Regions from separate parts of the Serratia liquefaciens ATCC 27592 genome, predicted to be linked through region 2. Evidence: predicted binding sites of a transcription regulator. Region 2 holds the regulator's gene; the other holds the start of a gene.
What was found. Region 2 encodes PurR, which represses purine synthesis genes. Its sites were predicted from a motif close to CANGCAAACGTTTGCNTG; they were not measured.
Positions count from the first base shown of each region.

Region 1: a site for PurR is predicted at 3,367-3,384, ahead of guaB (IMP dehydrogenase). Genes of this name have one in related genera too.

Region 1 covers NC_021741.1:3,874,946-3,882,584, forward strand. Annotated here, with positions in the region: gene guaA (glutamine-hydrolyzing GMP synthase) at 88-1,665, opposite strand; gene guaB (IMP dehydrogenase) at 1,842-3,305, opposite strand; gene xseA (exodeoxyribonuclease VII large subunit) at 3,476-4,852, shown strand; gene M495_RS18170 (glycoside hydrolase family 31 protein) at 4,859-7,225, opposite strand; gene M495_RS18175 (MFS transporter) at 7,237-7,639, opposite strand, start outside.
Region 2 covers NC_021741.1:2,276,059-2,283,697, reverse strand. Annotated here, with positions in the region: gene M495_RS10735 (C40 family peptidase) at 94-912, shown strand; gene sodB (superoxide dismutase [Fe]) at 1,107-1,685, shown strand; gene cydH (cytochrome bd-I oxidase subunit CydH) at 1,740-1,829, opposite strand; gene purR (HTH-type transcriptional repressor PurR) at 2,153-3,178, shown strand; gene punR (DNA-binding transcriptional activator PunR) at 3,213-4,121, opposite strand; gene punC (purine nucleoside transporter PunC) at 4,245-5,456, shown strand; gene cfa (cyclopropane fatty acyl phospholipid synthase) at 5,797-6,948, shown strand; gene M495_RS10705 (I78 family peptidase inhibitor) at 7,014-7,310, opposite strand; gene M495_RS10700 (riboflavin synthase) at 7,340-7,639, opposite strand, start outside.

The DNA of each region.
Region 1 (7,639 bases), 1.6 Mb from region 2:
GGGCGTCGGAAAAAAGAAAACCCCCGTACAGCCTAGCCGCAACGGGGGTTTTAAAATCATCACTGATAGTCAGTGATTAGCGGTTCATCATTCCCACTCAATGGTAGCCGGTGGCTTACCGCTGATGTCATAAACCACACGGGAAATGCCGTTGACTTCGTTGATGATGCGGTTGGAGACGCGACCGAGGAAATCGTACGGCAGGTGCGCCCAATGTGCGGTCATAAAGTCGATGGTTTCCACTGCGCGCAGTGAAACAACCCAGTCGTATTTACGGCCATCGCCCATCACGCCAACCGAACGCACCGGCAGGAACACGGTGAATGCCTGGCTGACTTTGTTGTACAGATCGGCTTTGTGCAGCTCTTCGATGAAGATCGCATCGGCACGGCGCAGCAGATCGCAGTACTCTTTCTTCACTTCGCCCAGTACGCGCACGCCCAAACCTGGGCCCGGGAACGGGTGACGGTAAAGCATGTCGTACGGCAGGCCCAGTTCCAGACCGATTTTGCGCACTTCGTCTTTGAACAGCTCTTTCAGCGGCTCGACCAGGCCCAGCTTCATCTCTTTCGGCAGGCCACCCACGTTGTGGTGCGATTTGATCACGTGCGCTTTGCCGGTGGCGGAGGCGGCGGATTCGATCACGTCCGGGTAGATGGTGCCCTGCGCCAGCCATTTCACTTCAGTCTGCTTGCAGGCTTCTTCGTCGAACAGTTCAACGAACACGCGGCCGATGATCTTGCGCTTGGCTTCCGGTTCGTCAACGCCGGCTAACGCGCTCAGGAAGCGATCTTCCGCCGCCACGTGAACGATGTTCAGGCCGAAGTGGTCGCCAAACATTTCCAGCACCTGGTCTGCTTCATTCAGACGCAGCAGGCCGTTATCGACGAACACGCAGGTCAGGCGTTTACCGATGGCGCGATGCAGCAGCATTGCGGTCACGGAAGAGTCGACGCCGCCGGACAGGCCGAGGATCACGTGATCTTCGCCCACCTGCTCACGAATGCGCTCTACCGCATCTTCGATGATGGTCGCCGGGGTCCACAGGGCTTCACACTGGCAGATATCCAGCACGAAACGCTCCAGCATGCGCTGGCCCTGACGGGTGTGGGTCACTTCCGGGTGGAACTGCACGCCGTAGAAGCGTTTTTCTTCGTTGGCCATAATGGCAAACGGGCAGGTATCGGTGCTGGCAACGGTCACGAAGTCGGACGGGATAGCGGTCACTTTGTCGCCGTGGCTCATCCACACGTCGAGCAGCGGTTTACCGGTTGGGCTCAGCGCGTCTTCGATGCCGCGAACCAGTGCGCTGTCGGTGGTAATTTCCACCTGCGCGTAACCGAATTCACGCTCGTTGGAACCTTGCACATGGCCGCCCAGCTGCATTGCCATGGTCTGCATGCCGTAGCATACGCCCAGCACAGGTACACCGGCGGTGAACACGTATTCTGGCGCACGCGGGCTGTTGGTTTCGGTGGTGCTTTCCGGGCCGCCGGACAGGATGATGCCGCTCGGATTGAATTCGCGGATTTGCTCTTCGCTAACGTCCCAGGCCCACAGCTCGCAGTAAACGCCGATTTCGCGCACGCGGCGGGCGACCAGTTGGGTGTATTGCGAACCAAAGTCCAGAATCAGAATGCGATGCTTATGGATATTTTTTGTCATGTGAGGCGAATTCCAGCAACAGAGAAAAAGGAAAATCTAAAACGTTAGGACAGTTTCAGTCGGCGAGGCCAAACAGTTGGTGGTCGCCCGCAGCACAGCATGCGCAGTTGACATAAAGTCAATGAGCAATGCGAGCAGCGGACGGCGAACAAATGCGCCGGCCGCAGCCCCTGAAATTAACCCATGCGGTAGTTCGGTGACTCTTTGGTGATGGTCACGTCATGCACGTGGCTTTCCTGAATACCGGCGCCGCTGATGCGAACAAATTCAGCCTTGGTACGCAGGTCGTCGATGGTGGCGCAGCCGGTCAGGCCCATGCAAGAACGCAGGCCGCCCATCTGCTGGTGTACGATCGCTTTCAGCATGCCTTTGTAAGCCACGCGGCCTTCGATACCTTCCGGCACCAGTTTGTCGGCGGCGTTATCGGTCTGGAAGTAACGGTCGGAAGAGCCTTTGGACATCGCGCCCAGTGAACCCATACCACGGTAGGATTTGAACGAACGGCCCTGATACAGCTCGATTTCGCCCGGTGATTCTTCGGTACCCGCCAGCATGGAGCCGACCATTACGCAGGATGCGCCGGCCGCGATAGCTTTGGCGATGTCACCGGAGAAGCGAATGCCGCCGTCGGCGATGACCGGGATACCTGTCCCTTCCAGCGCTTCAACCGCATCGGCGATGGCTGTGATCTGCGGTACACCTACGCCGGTTACGATACGAGTAGTACAGATGGAGCCAGGGCCGATACCTACTTTGACCGCGCTGACGCCGGCGTCAGCCAGCGCTTTGGCACCGGCTGCGGTAGCCACGTTGCCGCCCACGATCTGCAGATCCGGGTATTTGGCGCGCGTTTCGCGAATACGCTGCAATACGCCTTCGGAATGGCCATGCGAGGAGTCGATCAGCAGCACGTCAACGCCGGCGGCGACCAGCGCATCAACGCGCTCTTCGTTACCTGCACCTGCACCCACCGCTGCGCCAACGCGCAGACGGCCATGCTCGTCTTTACAGGCGTTTGGCTTGCGTTCCGCTTTCTGGAAGTCTTTTACGGTGATCATGCCCAGCAGGTGGAAGCTGTCGTCCACTACCAGCGCTTTCTCAACGCGTTTTTCGTGCATTTTCTGCAGCACGACTTCACGCGCTTCGCCTTCTTTCACCGTAACCAGACGCTCTTTCGGCGTCATCACGGCGGTAACAGGCTGGTTCAGATCGGTGACGAAGCGGACGTCGCGGCCGGTAATGATACCGACCAGTTCGTTCTCTTCGGTGACGACAGGGTAACCGGCGAAGCCGTTACGTGCGGTCAGCTCTTTCACTTCTTTCAGGGTTGTGGCAGGGGTTACGGCTTGTGGATCGGTTACCACGCCGCTTTCATGTTTTTTCACGCGGCGGACTTCTTCTGCCTGACGCTCGATAGACATGTTTTTGTGAATGAAGCCCAGACCGCCTTCCTGCGCCAGCGCGATGGCCAGGCCGGATTCGGTAACGGTATCCATGGCTGCGGACAGCATAGGGATATTCAGGCGGATATTTTTGGTCAGTTGGGTGCCGAGCTCAGCGGTATTAGGCAGAACCGTAGAGTGAGCTGGAACCAGGAGAACGTCGTCAAACGTTAGTGCTTCTTTCGCGATACGTAGCATGGGCAATATCTCACCAGAGTGGGCTGTGAAAAAGATAAAATATTGCCGCGGCATTATACAGAGCGTAATCGGTTGCCTCCAGCACTTTCTCACAAAAACTCTTGATTACCTTTTTCAGCCATGTAGTATCGACCAATTAAGTGCTTGTTTTGAAATTTGATCTGGGTCACATGTCGATACCTGTTTCGCCTTCCATTTTTACCGTAAGCCGCCTGAATCAGACGGTTCGACAGCTGCTGGAAATGGAAATGGGCCAGATTTGGCTCTCCGCCGAGATCTCCAACTTCTCCCAGCCGTCTTCAGGTCATTGGTATTTCACGCTGAAAGACGACCGCGCGCAGGTGCGTTGCGCGATGTTCCGCAACACTAACCGTCGTACTACCTTCCGCCCGCAAAATGGCCAACAGGTGCTGGTGCGCGCCAGCATCACGCTGTATGAGCCGCGCGGCGACTATCAGCTGATCGCCGAAAGCATGCAGCCCGCCGGCGACGGCCTGTTGCAACAGCAGTTCGATCAGTTAAAACAGCGACTGAGCGCCGAAGGCCTTTTCGACCAACAGTTCAAACAGCCGCTGCCCAGCCCGGCCAAACGCGTCGGGGTGGTCACCTCCGCCAGCGGCGCGGCGCTGCACGATGTGCTGCAGGTGCTGCAACGGCGCGATCCGTCATTGCCCATCGTTATCTACCCTACTTCGGTGCAGGGCGCGGAAGCCCCCCTGCAGATTGTACGTGCCATCGAAACGGCCAACCGCCGTGACGAGTGCGACGTGCTGATCGTCGGCCGTGGCGGGGGTTCACTGGAAGACCTGTGGAGCTTTAACGACGAACGCGTTGCGCGGGCGATTTTCGCCAGCCGCATTCCGATTGTCAGCGCCGTCGGCCACGAAACCGACGTCACCATTGCCGACTTTGTCGCCGATCTGCGTGCGCCAACCCCTTCTGCCGCTGCCGAACTGGTCAGTCGCAATCAGTTGGAACTGCTGCGTCAGTTGCAATCACAGCAACAGCGGATGGAAATGGCGATGGACTACTACCTGGCGCAGCGCCAGCAGCAGTTCACCCGCATCAACCACCGTTTGCAGCAGCAGCACCCGCACCTGCGTCTGGCGCGCCAACAAACGCTGTTGTTCAAACTGCAACGTCGGTTGGAAGACGGCATGCAAAACCAACTGCGTCTGTCTTCGCGTCGCAGCGAGCGGGTTCAGCAACGGCTGGCGCAGATGCAACCGCAGGCGCGTATTCACCGCTACCAACAACGCGTGCAGCAACAGGAATACCGTTTGCAGCAGGCATGGGATCGCCAGCTTAACGGCCTGCGCCAGCGCTTCGGCGTCGCCTGCAGCCAACTCGAGGCCGTCAGCCCGCTGGCGACGCTGGCCCGCGGCTACAGCGTGACGCAAACCCCGCGCGGCGAACTGCTGAAAACCACCAAGCAGGCTCAGGTTGGCGAACTGCTGAAAACCCGTCTGCAGGATGGTTGGGTGGAAAGCGAGGTGAAAACCATCACCGTTGCCAAAAAGCCGCGCAAGAAACGCGCGGCCGAATAATCCCGCTTACTCCAGCGTAAAACGGCTGCCCGGTACGCCGTTAATCCACAGTTCTCGCGTCTCTCCAGTTGGCAAACTGCAGGCCAACGTCTGCCACGCCGGTTTGAACCGGCCTTCGGCAGTGATGTTCAGCATAATGCGTTGAGTGTCGCTGAGCATCTCCCAGCGCAGCCACAGCGCATCGCCCTGCTGCCAGCCATAACTTTCCCCGTCATCTTCGAATAACAGCCCAGAAGCGCTGCCACAGCCTTTGAGCGGATACAGCTTCAGCTCGCGCCGATCGTCCGCCGTCACGTCAACATGCGCCAATCGCGACGACAAAGGTATCGCGGCACCGGCACGTACCAGCAGCGGCAAGCGCTCCAGCGGTGCCTCCAGCAGCACCGCCTGGCCGCCGCTGAACCATTGGCCGCTGTAGAAGCAGTACCAGCCGTCGCCGTTATCCGGCAGATACACCGGCCGCTGACGCTGCCCCTGCTCCACCACGCTGGCCACCAGCAGATCGCGACCTATCATAAAATCATCGGTTTCGTTCAGCGTGCGCTCATCATGCTCGTGGTCGAGGAAGGTCGGGCGCAGCATCGGTTCGTCGTCGACGCAGGCCTGCCACAGCAAGGTGTAGAAATACGGCATCAGCCGATAACGCAAAGCAATCGCCTCGCGCACTGCCGGCGTCACCGCAGGGTACATCCAGGGTTCGTTAACCGTGGCGTCGTCGTTCCAGGAGTGAATGGTGAAACGCGGATGCATCACGCCATTTTGCACCCAACGCACCAGCAGTTCGGCGTCCGGCCTGTCGCCGGAGAAACCGCCCACGTCGTGCCCGAGGTTGTACAAACCGGACAGGCTCATGCCCAGCCCCATGCGAATGTTGTAACGCAGGGTTTGCCAACTGGTACGGTTATCGCCGCTCCAGGTCTGCACATAACGTTGCATACCGGCACAGCCGGAGCGTGAAATCAGGTACGGCCGCAGCTCAGGAGCAAAGCGCTGCTGCGCCTCCATCGAGGCGCGCATCATCAGCAACGGCATCACCGGGCGAATATGCTTGATGGCGATCGGCTGGCCAAAACCGTGGCAACGCGCCTCGCCGTCCCACACTTCATATTCGTTATTGTCATTCCAGGTGGAATCGATGCCCATTTCCAGCAGTTGCTGAGTCACGCCCTGCTGCCACCAGTGCACTGCCGCCGGATTGGTGAAGTCCAGATGTGAGCCTTCGTCGTCCCAAAAGCTCGAACGCTCCGGCCTATCGCTTTCTGAATCGCGGATAAACAGCCCTAACTGCGCCGCCTGTTGATACTGCGGATGATCCTGCAACAGGCACGGCTTGATGTTGGCCGCCAATTTCAATCCGGCATCGTGGAAAGCCTGACTCAACTGCTTGGGTTGCGGCACCTTGTCGTAGTTCCAGTTGAACACGTAACGCTTGTTGCCGATCGAGGTATAACCCGAGGACAGCTGGAAGGAGTCACAGGGAATGTCATGTTGGTGACAAAGCTCAATAAACTGCCGTAGCTGCTGTTGAGCATCCGGCGCATCGGTGTAATGCATGGTGGATCCGCTGTAGCCCAGGCTCCATTTTGGCCCGAAGTGTGTCTTGCCGGTCAGGCGTACAAACGCCTTGGTGACATCCAGCACCTTTGGCCCGAGGAACAGGTAATAATCCAAATCCCCCGCCTCGGCCTGATAGCGGCGATAGGCCAGGTGGTAATTGTCGATCTCGTTACCCAAATCCAGCCAGCAACTGCTCAGGTTGTCGTAAAACAGCCCAAAGCTGGCCTCTTCTCCACGGGTGATGGTGAAAGGAATGTGCTTGTACAGCGGGTCAGTGCTGGCGGCGTTGTAACCCATCGCATCCAGATTGCGCATTTCAAAACGGCGGCCGCTGCGCTCCAAATCACCGGCCTTCTCGCCCAGGCCATAATAGCGCTCGGCGGCATGGCGACGTTGATAATGGGCCACGCCGTCACCGTGCGGGTTAAGCAAATAGGCGCTGGTGGGCCGATCGGCTGCCAGCGGACGCCATTCACCGGCGGCGTTACAGTGTTCCCATTCCAGCCACAGCGGCTGATGCACGGTCACGCGCAGCGCAGAGGTGGTCAGCACCAACCGATCCTCATGCTGCTGCAAGTGGTAACCCGGCAGGTTGAAACCGGCGACGCTCAGCCGGTCGCGCCCTTCCCAGGGCACGTCGGTCTGTGGCGCAATGCTCCAGGTGCGATCCAGCGCCAGCTCTCCGCTGCGCTTGATCAACACGCGACACAGGTGGTTTTCCAACACGTACATGCAAAACAGATGGCGTTCATCGACCAGCAGTTCAATACGATCGGCATACTGTCCTGCCAGCGTCCAGTTTTTTAAGGTTTTCATAGGCATCCAACTTAACTATTGAGTGTTTTTTTACCGCCGCGTTCGGCGATCAAAGCAATCAGGAACAGGGCGCCGATCAGGTCGAAGAAGCCCATGGCGATGAATAAGGGGTTAAAACCGACGGTGTCGGAGACCGCACCGATCAGCAACGTAAACAGGAAGCTGGCGATCCAGGCGCTGGAGCCGCGCATGCCGTTGACGGTCGCCATTTGGTTTTTATCGAACGACTCCACCACCAGCGCGCTGAGCATGCAGGAGATCACCTGGTGCCCGAAGCCACCGATCGAGATCAGGGCGATCGCCACGTAGGGATCTTTGGTGATCGCCACAAATGCCAGCGAAACCATCATAAAGGCGCCCGTCACCGAGCTGGCGACCACCGAGTTGACGCGGCTGCAGCCGAACCATTTGCGG
Region 2 (7,639 bases):
ATTTATGAGTTCTTCGCTGTTTTATATGGCGAAATTCGGGAATACTGTCCTTCTTTCGATATCTGTTCCGGGGCCAAGGTTGGTAACGTCGACATGCGTTTAATTCTTACGCTTTTTGTGCTGTTGTTTACACAGCTATTCTTCAATCTGGCGCATGCTGCGCCACAGGCGCGTATTGCCGCCGAGCAACGCAAAAGCCATGTCAACGAAGCCCGGCCAGATGACCGCAAGAAAAAGAAAGCGGTAAAAGCCAGCAAAAAAGCAAAAACCACCACCCCGCAGAAAACCGCCAAGGTTTCCAAAGCCAAAACGGAAAAAACCGCTAAAAAGATCGTCAGCGCCAAATCGAAAGGCAAAACTCAGAAAATAGCCAAAATCAAAGTTACCCCGCCGAAAAAGGGTTACAAAAAAGGCTATGGTCGCCACCGCGAAGCCGGGATGGCCACCGCAAAACTGGTGCGTGATGATAAACCGTTGAAGCTGACTCCAGCGCACAAAAAACGCTATCAGCACGCCAAGCAAACCGCGATGGCCAAACTGATGGACCAAATGGGCAAGCCTTACCGCTGGGGCGGTACTTCACCAAGAACCGGTTTCGACTGCAGCGGCCTGATTTACTACGCGTATAAAGACGTGGTGAAAATAAAAATGCCGCGCACCGCCAACGAAATGTATCACCTGCGAGACGCCGCGCCGATCAAGAGAAGCGAACTGGAAAGCGGTGACCTGGTGTTCTTCCGCATTAATAACCGCGGCGTGGCAGACCATGTTGGCGTTTATCTGGGCAACGGCAAATTTATTCAGTCACCGCGTACCGGTGAAGAAATTCGGATCAGCCAACTCGACAATGACTACTGGCAAAACCATTACATCGGCGCCCGCCGTGTAGTAACACCGAAAACCATTCGATAATTTCTTTGGCGGCTGGCTTGCCCAGCCGCTCTCCCCTGACTGATTTTCCTACTGTCCCTAAAGCACCCAATCCTTTAGCCAGCCCCCACTGTATTTCATCGCGAAAATTGCTAAGCTAAATACCCACAATAAAAACAGGTCAATTTAAGGTCCGTTGCTTTAGCGGCGAGTTGACACTGTACAAGGAGGAAGCAATGTCGTTTGAACTGCCCGCACTACCTTATGAAAAAAATGCCCTCGAACCGCACATTTCGGCAGAAACCCTGGAATACCACTATGGCAAGCATCACAACGCCTATGTGGTCAACCTGAACAATTTGCTGAAAGGCAGCGAGTTTGAAGGATTATCCCTTGAAGCAATCATCAAGGCTTCCAGCGGCGGCATCTTCAACAATGCAGCTCAGGTATGGAATCACACCTTCTATTGGCACTGCCTGTCACCTCAGGGCGGTGGGGAACCTCAGGGCAAATTGGCTGCCGCGATCAACCAGGCTTTTGGTTCTTTTACCGCCTTCCGGGAACAATTCAGCGACGCCGCGGTGAAAAACTTTGGCGCAGGCTGGACCTGGTTAGTGAAAAAGCCGGATGGCTCGCTGGCGATTGTTAATACGTCGAATGCGGCCACGCCGTTGACTGGTGAAGACAAACCGTTGCTGACCGTCGACGTTTGGGAACACGCCTACTACATCGATTATCGCAACGCACGACCGGCCTACCTGGAAAACTTCTGGGCGCTGGTTAACTGGGCATTTGTGGAGGAAAATCTGGCGTAACGCGGGGAAAATACAACCAGGCGTAGCGAACTGCGCCTGGTTGACTGAAGAGTATCAGTTCAATGCTGCGGTGAAGCTAAAAGCGATAATCACAGCCAGCGCACCCAGGGTGGTGAACAGTGACATTTTCAAATCGGTATCCATTACAACTCCTTTTCAGATTGGGTTTCCCAAGGGTAAAAGGCACACAATTAATGTGTTAAACCATTTTCCCACAGTTGGCCGATAAAATCTTGTTATCATTTCCCAGTTTATAATACCGATTACCTCTTCCCCTTTTGCTCAATATGGGACAAAATTCGCAGTTCACAACTGTGTACCGGCAAAATGCCCCTCCTGACCAAGCGCTGACGACTTCAACACACTAAAAACTCAGTTTTCGCTTCTTTGGAGAAGGATCTACGCAGGCAAACGATTAACATCACACTTACATACTGCAACATGTGAGTTCAGGAGTCATTCTTTACATGGCAACGATTAAAGATGTGGCCAAACGCGCTGGCGTTTCCACCACCACCGTTTCGCACGTCATCAATAAGACTCGTTTCGTCGCCGAAGAAACAAAAGCGGCCGTTGGCGCCGCGATCAAAGAGCTGCACTATTCACCCAGCGCCGTGGCGCGCAGCCTCAAGGTCAATCACACCAAATCTATTGGTCTGCTGGCCACATCGAGCGAAGCACCCTACTTTGCCGAAGTGATCGAGGCGGTGGAAAACAGCTGCTACAGCAAAGGCTATACGCTGATCCTGTGCAACTCACATAACAATCTGGACAAACAACGCGCCTATCTGGCGATGTTGGCGCAAAAGCGCGTCGATGGCCTGTTAGTCATGTGTTCGGAATACCCGGACCAACTGCTGGGCATGCTGGAAGATTATCGCAATATCCCGATGGTCGTCATGGATTGGGGCGCCGCACGCGGTGACTTTACCGACACCATTATCGATAACGCCTTCGAAGGCGGCTATCTGGCCGGGCGCTACCTGATTGAACGCGGCCACCGCGATATCGGGGCCATTCCGGGCCAACTGGCGCGTAATACCGGCGGCGGCCGCCATCAGGGCTTTTTAAAAGCCATGGAAGAAGCCAATATCGACGTGCGTGAAGAGTGGATTGTTCAGGGCGACTTTGAGCCGGAATCTGGTTACAAGGCCATGCATCAGATACTGTCGCAGAAACAACGTCCTACCGCAGTCTTCTGCGGTGGCGATATCATGGCCATGGGTGCGATCTGCGCCGCCGATGAACTTGGCCTGCGCGTACCACAAGACATATCGGTGATTGGCTACGATAACGTACGAAACGCCCGCTACTTCACCCCGGCACTGACCACCATTCATCAGCCCAAAGAGCGTTTGGGCGAGATGGCCTTCACCATGCTGCTGGATCGCATCATCAGCAAGCGTGAAGAGTCGCAGGTGATTGAGGTTCATCCCAAGCTGGTTGAGCGCCGTTCGGTCGCTGACGGCCCGTTCATCGATTACCGCCGCTAATTATCTGCGCCGGAAACTCTCACGGTTTCCGGCGTCATTCTTCGCTTAGCCACTCCTGATTCAAGGTTTCACTGTCTCCCAGATAATCCAGCAACCAGGCCATAGCCGGTGACGGCGTATTTTGCTGCCAGGTCAGGCAACAAGGACTGGCGGGAAATGGCTGTTGCAACTGTAGCGCCACCAGTTCCCCGCGCTGCACCAAAGGCAATACCTGATGCGCGGGCATCATGCCAACGCACAACCCGGCACACAGGCAGTCCACCGCAGAAGCCCAGTCCGGCACCACCAGGCGGCGCTGGTTGTCCAACGTCCAGGTCACGCGCTTGGGCAGGTTGCGCGAGGTATCTTCCAGGCACAGCGACGGAAAGGGCCGAAGTTGATCGTCGTTCAACAGCCCCTCTATCGCGGCCAGCGGGTGATGCGGACTGGCCACGCACAACCAACGCATATCTCCCATATCGCGAAAGGCGAAACCGCCGCCCACCGGCACCGCCCTTGTGGCGCCGATCGCCATATCGGCACGACCGTCCACCAGCGCATCCCATACGCCATTAAACACCTCCGGCTGAACCAGCAATTCGACGTCGGGGAAATGGCGGTAAAAATCCAGCACCAATTGGCGACTGCGTTGGGGTTTAACGATGATATCCACCGCTATTTTCAATTGGCCCCGCCAGCCGTTAGCGACCTGTTGGCACTGTCGGCGCGTGTCGAGCATTTTTTTGATGACACCACGCGCTTCCTGAATAAACAGCACGCCAGCCGGTGTCAGTTCCACGTCGCGATGACGGCGCTCAAACAGCGGTACCGCCAGCCATTGCTCCAACTGCCTCACCGTATAACTTACCGCCGACGGTACCCGATGCAGCTCGTGCGCCGCGGCGCTGAAACTGCCGGTGCGGGCCACCGCATCGACGACATCCAGGGAATATTCAGACCACATAGCTTTGCCTTCAATTTTTTTAACAGCACCTCGCAAATATTACCGTTTCACAAGCAGAGATCCAGCCGGATACACTTGCCGGCGCTAAAAACCTGCGACAATAAAATATTAACGAGAAATACCATGCGAAATTCCTTTGGTTTTATGTTCTACCTTGCCGGCCTGAGCATGCTGGGATACCTGGCCACCGATATGTATCTGCCCGCCTTCGGCATGATGCAGCAAGATCTGCAGATTTCCGCCGGGGCAATCAGCGCCAGCCTGAGCATCTTCCTGGCCGGGTTTGCCTTTGCACAACTGCTGTGGGGCCCGCTTTCCGATCGCCTCGGCCGTAAACCGGTGTTGCTGATCGGTCTGGCGCTGTTTGCCCTCGGCTGCCTCGGCATGCTGTGGGTGCAAAATGCCGTGCAACTTTGGTCGCTGCGCTTTATCCAGGCGATTGGGGTTTGCTCCGCTGCCGTTACCTGGCAGGCCTTGGTGATTGACCGCTATCGCGAAGGCAAGGCTAACCGCGTGTTCGCGACCATTATGCCGCTGGTAGCCCTTTCACCGGCGCTGGCTCCGTTGGTGGGTGCCTGGTTGCTGAACCACATGGGCTGGCGCGCCATTTTCGCCGTGTTGCTGGGCATTACCGTGCTTCTGCTATTGCCGACGCTGCTGCTGAAAGAAAGCGCCAAAACCGTGCCTTCCGACGACAATAAGAAAAGCGCGCTCAGTTTCTTCCAACTATTAAAGTCACGCATCTTCAGTGGCAACGTTATGATTTTTGCCGCCTGTTCTGCCGGCTTCTTCGCCTGGCTGACCGGTTCACCGTTTATTCTTGGTGATATGGGGTATAGCCCGAACGACATCGGTCTGAGCTATGTGCCGCAGACGCTGGCGTTCTTATTAGGGGGCTATGGCTGTCGTACCGCATTGAACCGCATGAATGGCAACACCTTGTTGCCTTGGCTGTTGGTAGTTTATGGTGTCAGTATGGTTGCATTATATCTGGTTGCCACCCTGACTCAGCCCACGCTCACTACGTTGTTAATTCCGTTCTGCGTGATGGCGTTGGTCAACGGAGCCATTTACCCTATCGTGGTAGCCAATGCGTTGACCCCGTTCCCGGAGGGAACCGGTAAAGCTGCCGCCTTGCAAAACACCCTGCAATTAGGCCTGTGTTTTGTCGCCAGCATGCTGGTTTCGGCCTTTATCGCCCAGCCTCTGTTGGCAACGGTCACGGTAATGGTGTCGACGGTGGTATTGGCCGCGTTGGGCTATCTGATGCAACGGAGAAAGGTAATGGACGATCGACAGGCGACGCGTCAGGAACATGCTAACTCCGCGTCATAATTGCCAGTATTAATAATTACTTAAAGAATATTTTTGCCGAGTGCGATTTACAGTTGAGTAAGCGCCTCGGCAAGCCTATACTCAAAAACGACCTTTAAAAATAACACTTTTATAATTTCTTTATCACTAGCAACTGTTGTGTACGCGTATGGCGTCACAGTTTTTTAAGGATTGTCTTTCCCGCGTTTCTTGCGCTGGAACCTTCTTAAAATTTTCCTCTGTTCATAGTCGGATATCAGACGCCACGGGATTCTTACCGTAGGTAAACGTATGCACCCGCAGAATTTGTCTAAGCTATTTTTTGACGGGTCATAAGTCAGAAGAAGGTGATGGAGAAGCTATGAGTTCATCGTGTATAGAAGATGTGAGCATCCAGGACAACCAATGGTACCGTATCGCTCATGAAATGCTCAGCATGGCCGGTATTGAAATAAACGGCTCGCGCCCTTTCGATATTCAGGTTAAAAATCCTAATTTTTTTAAACGTGTGCTGCAGGAGGGTTCTCTCGGCCTGGGCGAAAGCTATATGGACGGCTGGTGGGAATGCGAACGGCTGGATATATTCTTTCATCACGTGGTCCGCGCCGGTCTGGAAAAGAAATTGCCCCGCCACCTCAAAGATACCCTGCGAATTGCCGCCGCGCGATTAACCAATCTGCAATCTAAGAAACGCGCCTGGATAGTCGGCAAAGAACATTACGATCTGGGGAACGATCTCTTTACCCTGATGCTGGATCCTTATATGCAGTATTCCTGCGCCTACTGGAAAGAGGCGACCACGCTGGAAGAAGCGCAGGAAGCCAAATTACGGATGATTTGCGAAAAGCTGCAGCTGCAGCCGGGTATGAATTTGCTGGATATCGGCTGTGGCTGGGGCGGGCTTTCTGCCTATGCGGCGAAAAACTATGGCGTTTCGGTGGTGGGCGTGACCATTTCTGCCGAGCAGCAAAAGCTGGCACAGGAGCGCTGTGCCGGGCTGGATGTCGAGATCCTGCTGCAGGATTACCGTGATTTGCATCTGCAATTTGACCGTATTGTTTCCGTCGGTATGTTTGAGCACGTCGGTCCGAAAAATTACCGCACCTACTTCAACGTGGTGGAACGTAATTTAAAACCGGACGGCCTATTCCTGCTGCATACCATTGGTTCGAATCGGACAGATATGAATGTTGACCCGTGGATCAACAAATATATCTTCCCGAATGGCTGCCTGCCGTCGGTTACCCATATTGCCCAGGCCAGCGAAGGGCATTTTGTGATGGAAGATTGGCACAATATTGGCGCTGACTACGATCGCACCTTGATGGCGTGGTACGAAAAATTCAAACAGGCATGGCCGCAGTTGGCCCAACGTTATTCGGATCGTTTCGAACGCATGTTCAGTTATTACCTGAACGCCTGCGCTGGAGCATTTCGCGCCCGTGACATTCAACTCTGGCAGGTCGTCTTCAGCCCGAAAGGCGTAGAAGGCGGTATCCGCGTGACGCGCTAAATACGCACAATAAAAAACCCCGGCCAATTAACCGGGGTTATTCTTATACATGACCTGCAAAAGCATCAGCCGCAATAAACACGGATGATTTTATCCTCGCTGTCGCCCAGGAAATTCAGGCGGCGCAGGTTGAAGTCCATCGTGACCGCTGAGTTATACGGAATCGCACGTACCTGCGACTCAATTCGTACGCCTTCCAGCGAAGACATCGGTTTACCGACATAATTCTGGTATTGCGCCGCACCACAGGTGTCGCTATCGGCATCCACTGTCGGGTTGGCTGCGCCCTGGTCCGGCGAACTGCTACAAGCACTCAGCGCCAGCAGCGCCGTTAACATCAACGTTTTCCCATAAAACTTCACGCGATTGCTCCTCTCTGGTGGGTCGTTTGTCAGATCTTCTGCGCCAGCGCACTCGCCGCCGCCATTGCCGCTTCGCGGCTTGCCAACACCCGTTCAACGGTGTCTACCACCGCCTGCGTTTGCGGGTCGATCTCAATATTCACCTTATCACCCAGGCGTTTTTTGCCCAGCGTGGTACGTTCCAGCGTTTCCGGGATCAGATGCACGCAAAAACGGTTATTCACCACTTCACCGATGGTCAGGCTAATTCCGTCAATACCAATAAAACCTTTGTGCAGAACATATTTCATCAGTTCCGCATTCGGCATACGTAACCATACCTGACGATT